2 regions of the Evansella cellulosilytica DSM 2522 genome follow, and region 2 is predicted to be linked to the other one. Evidence: predicted binding sites of a transcription regulator. Region 2 holds the regulator's gene; the other holds the start of a gene.
The links. The regulator Rex, encoded in region 2, represses fermentation and respiration genes when NADH is low (regulators of the CRP and FNR family bind a similar motif). The targets are predictions, from matches to a motif close to TTGTGAAATATTTCACAA.

Region 1 (4,446 bases), 490 kb from region 2:
ATTTTATGATATGGCAGGATTTCTATTTTTTCTACATTTGACAATGTTTTTATAAATGAAGATAAATCTTTTAAGTCGTTTACATCATCTGAAATACCAGGAACTAGAACGTGGCGAATCCATACTGGTACATTTTCGTTCGATAGTTGCGTTGCAAAATCTAATATATGCTTATTGGATACCCCTGTTAATTTTCTATGCTTCTCGTCATCAATATGCTTTAAATCAACTAAAAATAAATCAGTTACTTTAAAGAGCTCCTTTAACTTTTCTTGAAAGGTAGCATTATTAGAATAACAACCACCTGAACTATCAATCGTAGTATGAATTCCGAGTTTCTTACATTCCTTAAACAAGGCAATAAGAAAGTCCATTTGTAGCAATGGTTCCCCACCACTAACAGTAACACCGCCTTTTGAAAATTTCATATACGGCATATATTTTTTTATATCTTCAATAAGCTCTGCTACTGTCATTTCATTCCCTTTATTTCGATCCCAAGTATCAGGATTGTGGCAATACTGGCATCGTAATAAACACCCCTGTGTAAAAATAACGTAACGGATCCCTGGCCCGTCAACCATCCCTGATGTTTCTACTGAGTGTATTCTTCCGTTCATTTGAAGCCCCCCTAAGCTACTACATGTTGTTGAAAATTTTTATAATAGAAAAGGGAGCCATAGCCCCCTTTTCATGAACTTGTTTTGTTGTTAAGATTACATACTTTCATGGAACGTACGGTTTATAACATCTATTTGCTGCTCGCGTGTTAACTTAATAAAGTTTACTGCATATCCAGATACACGGATTGTTAACTGTGGATACTCTTCAGGATGCTCCATCGCATCTAATAGTGTCGCACGGTCGAACACGTTTATGTTTAAGTGGTGTCCCTCTTTTTCCATATATCCATCTAATATTGCAGCTAAATTTGCCTTTTGATCTTCTGGCTCTCTTCCTAGGGCTTTAGGTACAATCGAGAACGTATTAGATATTCCGTCAAGCGAATGCTCATATGGCATTTTAGCAACTGAGTTTAGTGATGCTAACGCACCTTTTTTATCGCGACCATGTAATGGATTCGCTCCTGGAGAGAATGGCTCTCCATCTCTTCGCCCATCCGGTGTATTCCCCGTTTTCTTACCGTAAACAACGTTTGAAGTAATCGTTAAAATTGACATAGTTGTTTCTGAATTGCGGTACGTTTGATGCTTTTTAAGCATTTTAGAAAACTTAATCACTAAATCTTTTGCAATTTGATCAACACGATCATCATCGTTACCGTATTGCGGATACTCGCCTTCAATTTCGTAATCTACAGCAAATCCAGTTTCATCACGAATCACTTTTACTTTAGAATGCTTAATTGCACTTAACGAATCCGCTACTACTGAAAGTCCAGCAATACCAGTTGCCATTGTACGACGGATTTCTTTGTCATGCAATGCCATTTCAATTCTTTCGTAGCTATACTTGTCATGCATATAGTGAATGATATTTAACGTATTAATATACAGCTCTGCTAACCATTCTAGCACGACATCATAATTTTTTATTACTTCGTCGTAATCTAAATACTCAGAAGTGATTGGCTCAAGTCCTGGTGCTACTTTCTTTCTTGCTTTCTCATCTACACCACCATTAATCGCGTATAGAAGTCCTTTTGCCAAGTTTGCTCTTGCACCGAAGAATTGCATTTGTTTCCCAATTGCCATTGCAGATACACAGCAAGCAATTCCATAATCGTCACCGTATTCTGGTCTCATAATATCGTCGTTCTCGTATTGAATAGAGCTCGTTTCTATAGACATTTTAGAACAGTAGTTTTTAAATGGCTCTGGAAGCTGTGTAGACCATAAAACAGTCAAGTTTGGCTCTGGCGCTGGCCCTAAATTATTTAATGTATGCAAAAATCTAAACGAGTTTTTCGTAACAAGTGGACGCCCATCAAGGCCAATCCCACCGATAGATTCTGTCACCCAAGTAGGGTCTCCACTGAACAATTCATTATAGTCTGGCGTACGTGCAAACTTCACTAAGCGAAGCTTCATAACAAAGTGGTCGACTAATTCTTGTGCAGTTTCTTCTGTTAATGTTCCATTTTGAATATCTCTTTCAATATAAATATCAAGGAAAGTAGATACGCGCCCAAGACTCATTGCTGCACCATTTTGCTCTTTAATAGCTGCTAAGTAGCCAAGATATAGCCATTGAAATGCTTCTGTAGCATTTTCAGCTGGTCTAGAAATATCAAATCCATAAATGGTTCCTAATTCTTTTAATTCTTGTAACGCTTTGATTTGCTCAGAAATTTCTTCACGTAGTCGTATTTTATCCTCTGTCATCGATCCAGCTAAACTAGCTTTTTCTTCTTTCTTTGCTTCAACCAATTTATCTACACCATAAAGTGCTACACGACGATAATCACCAATAATTCGTCCTCGGCCGTAAGCATCTGGTAAACCAGTAATGATACCAACCTTTCTTGCTAACATCATTTCTGGCGTATAAGCATCAAATACACCTTGATTGTGTGTTTTACGATAGTCTGTAAAGATCCGTTCTACTTCTTTATCAAGTTCATAACCGTAAGATTCTAATGCACCTTTTGCCATACGAATACCACCATACGGTTGCATAGAACGCTTAAACGGTACATCTGTTTGCACACCAACAATCTTCTCTTGTTCTTTATTTAAATAACCTGCTCCATGTGAAGTGATAGTTGATACAATTTCTGTATCTAGATCATACACTCCGCCTCTTTCTCTTTCTTCTTTAGAAAGTTGAAGCACTTGTTTCCATAAGTCTTTCGTTGCTTCTGTTGCATCTACGAGGAAACTTTCATCACCGTCATATTGTTGAAAGTTTGTTTGAATAAAATCTCTTACATCAATCTCAGATACCCAACGACCTTCTTTAAAGTCCTGTTGAATTTTTGTTACCATCTTAACCCCTCCATTATTAAAAAATCTCTTCAGGTTGACGCTCAAAGTCTTCCCCGACTCCATTCATCTTTACCTTTAAAATTTTTTCACTGTAGTTAACTTGTTAACTTCCCATGTGATAATTGTCTCACACTTTGTCGATGAAACGTTTTTCATATTGTTTCAATTTAGTGAGCGTTATGTGTCAATATTTCAAACACTCCTGTTCCGCTATTGTGTGAAACGATTCACATTAACTTTCTATTTCAAGTATAGAATAGAAAAATCGGCTTTACAATATTATTTTGTGACACTTCTATGAATAATACAGAGCATACAAGATAATATAACAGTTATATTTAACTTAGCAAATTATACCTATTAACATAAGTAAAACCCCTGTTACACAAAAGAAACAAGGGTTTTACTTATGTTATATAACTGTTACTTTTTACTGGAACTGTTTTTCGAACTTATGATACAGTTCCTTATCCATCTCCTCCGACAGCGCTGGTTGCATGTCGAAATCAATGGCTAATTTACGTTGGAAATCGTCTCTCTTTTCTTCATAAAGAACACCTGTTACCATTCCTTCATGCTCTTTTATTTTTGAAAGTGCTTCATTTCTCGTTTCAAATGGCTTGTCAAAATGTACGAGCTTCTCTTTATAAAAATCATACGTATTGATCTTATTAAATGTCACACAAGGACTAAAAATATTGACATGACTAAAGCCTTCATGTTCAATTGCTCTTTGAATGATGTCAACCATCTGTTTAATATCTCCTGCAAATCCTTGAGCTACAAATGTTGCACCATTTGCTACAGCTGTTGAAACTGGATCTACAGGATATTCCTTGTTCCCATCCTTTGTCGTTTTCGTAACGAACCCATGCTCACTCCTCGGTGAAGTTTGCCCTTTTGTCAGGCCGTATATATTGTTATCCATTACGATATATGACATATCAATGTTTCTTCTAGATGCATGAATAAAATGCCCAAGCCCTATACCGTATCCGTCTCCATCTCCACCTGAAGCGATTACTTTTAATTTCGGGTTCCCCATCTTTACACCTTGCGCCACTGGTACAGATCGTCCATGTATAGTATGAAACCCATTCGTTCTTACGTATTCAGAAACTTTTCCAGAACAGCCAATCCCAGAAATTATGGCAAACTCATGTGGTTCGTACCCTAATTGAATAATAGCTTTTTGAATACCAGCCATAATACTAAAATGACCACACCCCGGACACCACGTTGGTGCATCGCCTCTTAAATCTTTTAACGTTGCCATGATATCAACTCCTTTACTTCCTTCACAATTTTATGAACAGTAAACGGGTTTCCGTTAAATTGTGTAATTGATTGTGCATTGGCGTGAATTGGCAAATGCTGCTTCAGTAGCTGTAACAATTGAGCATTGTAATTGTTTTCTATCGTCACAACTCTTTTCCCTTGTAGTAACGGTTCTAATTTTTCAAGCGGTAACGGGAATAGCTGTTGAATGTGAAGATGT
Region 2 (4,446 bases):
GTTCCCATTAAAGCCTACAGACAGATTTTCAATGGATAGTACGTCGTTTCCGCTCTGCTTATTAATGTTAAACCGGAACTTTGCAGAATGGTCATCATCGATAGGCCGATCTAATGGCGTCATTTTTTCTAGCTGTTTTCTTCTACTTTGTGCTCTTTTAGTAGTGGAAGCTCGAGCAATATTACGTTGAACAAAGTCTTCAAGCCGTTTCATTTCTTCCTGCTGTTTTTCAAACCGCTTTAATTCTATTTCAAGGCGTTTCGCTTTTTCCTCTAAATAGTTACTATAGTTGCCAGGATACTTAGTCGTCTCGTTAAATGACAGCTCGTATACTTGATTAACAATACGGTCAAGAAAATAACGGTCATGTGATACTACGAGTATCGCGCCATCATAACTAGATAAATAATTTTCAAGCCATGTAAGAGTTTCTATATCTAAGTGGTTTGTCGGCTCATCTAAAATTAATAGATCAGGCTTTGATAGGAGGAGCTTTCCAAGAGCTAGTCGCGTTTTTTGGCCGCCACTTAAAGTGTTTACAGTCGTGTTATAGTCAAAGTGAGCAAAATTTAAGCCAGATAATATACCACGTATATCTGCTTCGTATTGATAGCCACCTGCATCTTTGAAATCTTGCTGTAATTGATCATAATCTGATAAAACTTTTTCATAGTCACTTTGATTCGGATTACTCATTTTTTCTTCTAGTTTTCTTAGCTGTTTCTCCATTTGTTTTAAATGAACAAATACAGTGTTCATCTCTTCCCAAATGGAACGATCGGTGTTTAACCCACTATCCTGTGCAAGGTAACCGATTGAAACGTTTTTAGGTATGATTAAATCTCCAGAGTCAAATGAGAGGTCACCAGCAATAATTTTTAGAAGTGTAGATTTACCGGCACCATTACGACCGACTAATGCTACACGTTCACGGCTTTGTACCTCAAGCTTTACATTTGATAAAATTCTCTCTGCTCCGAAGGATTTTGACAATTGTACACATTGTAATAAGATCATCTTTTTCATCCTCACTGTCTAAATCCATACATTTCACAAAATAAGTGTACATGAATAAACACATATGAAGCAACTTAAATGAAAGTGGTTGTGTAGTTTGTGAAGAAAAGTGTACAATAGTGTTAGTAAAGGGGGTAGAAGCCTTGAGTTCGTTCACGCATTTTAATGAACAAGGGAGAGCCAAAATGGTCGACATCTCCGATAAAGGAGAAACAGTGCGAACAGCTGTTGCAAAAGGAAGCATCCAAGTAAATAAAGAAATATACGATGGCATTCAACAAGGGACAATGAAAAAAGGAGATGTTTTAGCTGTTGCTCAAGTAGCAGGTATTATGGCTGCAAAAAACACATCACAATGGATACCTATGTGTCACCCTTTATCTTTGTCGGGAGTTAACATACATTTTGATTGGGAAACTAGTGAAAGTGAATACACGTTACATATCGAAGCAAGTGTAAAGACAAAAGGAAGCACAGGTGTTGAAATGGAAGCGCTAACAGCCGTGTCAGCAACGGCTTTAACGATTTACGACATGTGCAAAGCAGTTGACAAAGGAATGATAATAGGAGAAAATTACTTGCTTGAAAAAACAGGTGGGAAGAACGGCGACTTTAAAAGATAGCAATAATAAATACAAATATATATTAAATGAAATGGGACTTCAAAAGAGATCTATATTCTTTTGGAGCAACCATCATGCTAGGAGGGAATAGTGTGGATATTGAACAAGCCAAAATACCGCAAGCAACAGCAAAACGTCTACCGCTTTATTATCGATTTTTAGAGAGCCTGCAATCTTCTGGAAAACATCGTGTATCGTCCTCTGAGTTAAGTGAAGCAGTAAAGGTAGACTCAGCAACAATCAGACGTGATTTTTCCTATTTCGGTGCATTAGGGAAAAAGGGCTATGGGTATAATGTTAACTACTTATTGACTTTTTTTCGTAAGACGCTTGATCAAGATGAAGTGACAAAGGTCATTTTAGTAGGAGTAGGTAATTTAGGAACTGCACTATTAAACTATAATTTTTCCAAAAGTAACAACATGAGAATTGAAATGGCATTTGACGTAGACGAAAACAAAGTGGGACAAGAAATTGGAAACGTTAGCATTCATCATTTAAATAATATTGAAGAGCTGATTCAAGGTGAAATTGAAGTTGCTATTTTAACTGTTCCTGCTAATGCAGCACAGCCAATTGCAGACCAATTAGTAAAAGCAGGGATTAAAGGAATTTTAAACTTTACACCAGCAAGACTATCCGTTCCGGAAAACGTTCGTATTCATCATATTGATTTATCAGTAGAACTACAATCATTAGTTTACTTTTTAAAGCATTATCCAATGTAAATGAGAATATTACCCTTTTCTTCAGAAGAGTTCTACATACAAAGTACTTACAGGTGTGTTTAAAGGTTAGTAAGCCTTTAACACACCTTAATTTTATTTATTGGAGTTCTTGAGGCAGTAATGTTGCCCTCATACAAGGGGATGCTATTTTTCGTTAAATAGGCATGTAGGCAATCATCGGCTATCGTGGTATAGTAATAGTAATGTTTCGAGTTTCGAAAAAGTTTTAGCAAGCAGGTGATGTTGTTGAGCAAAGTACCACATAAATGGCTCGTAGTTATTACAGTTTTATTAGGGACTTTTACAATTATTTTAAATAACAGTATGTTAAATCCAGCAGTTCCCCATTTAATGAATGTGTTCGGTGGGGATGCCGTTGCGACTGGATGGGTTATTACGATTTTTATGGTTACAATGGGTATTACGATGCCAGTTACGGGATATTTAGGTGATAAGTTTGGGAAAAAGCAGCTATATATGGCTGGCTTGTTCATCTTTATTCTTGGATCCATTTTAGGAGCTTTTTCGTGGGATCTATCCTCTCTCATTTTATTCCGTGGTCTTCAAGGAATAGGTGGCGGATTAATGATGCCAACATCGATGGCGCTTATTTTTGAAGTTTTTCCGAGGAAAGAACGTGGACTTGCGACAGGGATTTATGGTATTGCTGCAATGATGGCGCCAACAATTGGACCGACACTAGGTGGATTTATTATCGAAATGGGATCGTGGCAATGGCTCTTCCTTTGTAACATTCCTACTGGATTATTAGGTCTTATCTTTTCATATTTGTATTTAAAACAAACGAAAAAGGTCAATGGACTTACGTTTGATTTGTCGGGATTCGTTGCTGTCACGCTCGGTGTAGGTGCGATTTTACTTGCATTAGGAAGAGTGTCGGAGATTGGACATTTAACAAACGTATTGAATATTGCTCTTATTGTTTTCGGACTATTATCGTTATTCCTTTTTATCCGCATAGAAAACAGAAAAGAACAGCCACTTCTCGATTTATCGATTTTTAAAGTACGTGCATACACGTATAGCGTTTGGATTGGAAGTATCAGTAGTATTAGCTTGTTTGCTGGTATTTTTCTCGTACCATTGTTAGTGCAAAATGTATATGGTTACGGTGCGATTATGACAGGATTGTCGTTATTGCCAGGAGCATTACTTTCCGGTATTTTTATGAGCATTGGTGGAAGGATGTTAGATAAAAAAGGCCCCGCACTTGTAGTAACGACAGGCCTTATTTTGACGACAATACCTACCTTTTTATATGGATTTTTAAGCTTAGAAACGGCATTATGGGTTATTTTCGTCCTAAATGGTGTAAGAGGAATAGGGATGGGATTAAGCACAATGCCATCTACAACAGCAGGTATGAATGCTATTCCAGAACAGCTAATTACGAGAGGGTCGGCAATGAATAATGTGCTTCGCCAAATGAGCTCTTCGTTAGGGATCGTTTTCATATCCGTATATTTCGAGGTTAGAAGAGGACAGCTTACTGCACTAAATGGGACATCACTTGAACAATCGAGCTTACAAGCAATTAATGAAGGGTTTATCATTATCGCTATACTTTCCTTAATATCTATACCAATTGGGATATTACTTGGGAAAGAACATAAAAAGCAGCAAAAGGACCACTGAAAAAGTACTTAAATTCAAAGGGTAGACTAATAAATATAAGGTTGTTTGAATATAGAAGTTGATGAGACCTGTGCAAACTCGCTTTCCGTGGGCGGCTGGTGAGCCTCCTCGACCTGCGGTCTGCGGGGTCTCACCCCTGCCTTCGATCCCACAGGAACGAGCGTTACTTCGTCGCCTTATGCTTCGAGTTGTCTCGACGGATACGCTCCAAAGCATATACTCGTAGAGGAAGAGACAGTAAACTCGCTTGCTCCGGTCTCATCAACTTTCCCTTTCCCTATAATGAGCTGTATTAATATTAATGCAACGAAACAGCAAGTTTTTCACTTTTTCAGTGCCTTCTATTTGTATTGCAATGGCTATGCTCGTCGCTCGCCTGATAGGATAAACCCATTCCTATCAGGCTTTTAAACGATTGCGAC

Region 1: pflB (formate C-acetyltransferase) is a predicted target of Rex. The motif match lies at 3,164-3,181, and genes of this name have one in related genera.

What each region holds. Positions count from the first base shown of each region.
Region 1 covers NC_014829.1:886,648-891,093, reverse strand. The annotation lists gene pflA (pyruvate formate-lyase-activating protein) at 1-620, opposite strand, end outside; gene pflB (formate C-acetyltransferase) at 717-2,948, opposite strand; gene BCELL_RS03970 (2-oxoacid:ferredoxin oxidoreductase subunit beta) at 3,379-4,224, opposite strand; gene BCELL_RS03965 (2-oxoacid:acceptor oxidoreductase subunit alpha) at 4,212-4,446, opposite strand, start outside.
Region 2 covers NC_014829.1:392,136-396,581, forward strand. The annotation lists gene BCELL_RS01970 (ABC-F family ATP-binding cassette domain-containing protein) at 1-1,017, opposite strand, end outside; gene moaC (cyclic pyranopterin monophosphate synthase MoaC) at 1,161-1,640, shown strand; gene BCELL_RS01980 (redox-sensing transcriptional repressor Rex) at 1,733-2,368, shown strand; gene BCELL_RS01985 (MDR family MFS transporter) at 2,615-4,024, shown strand.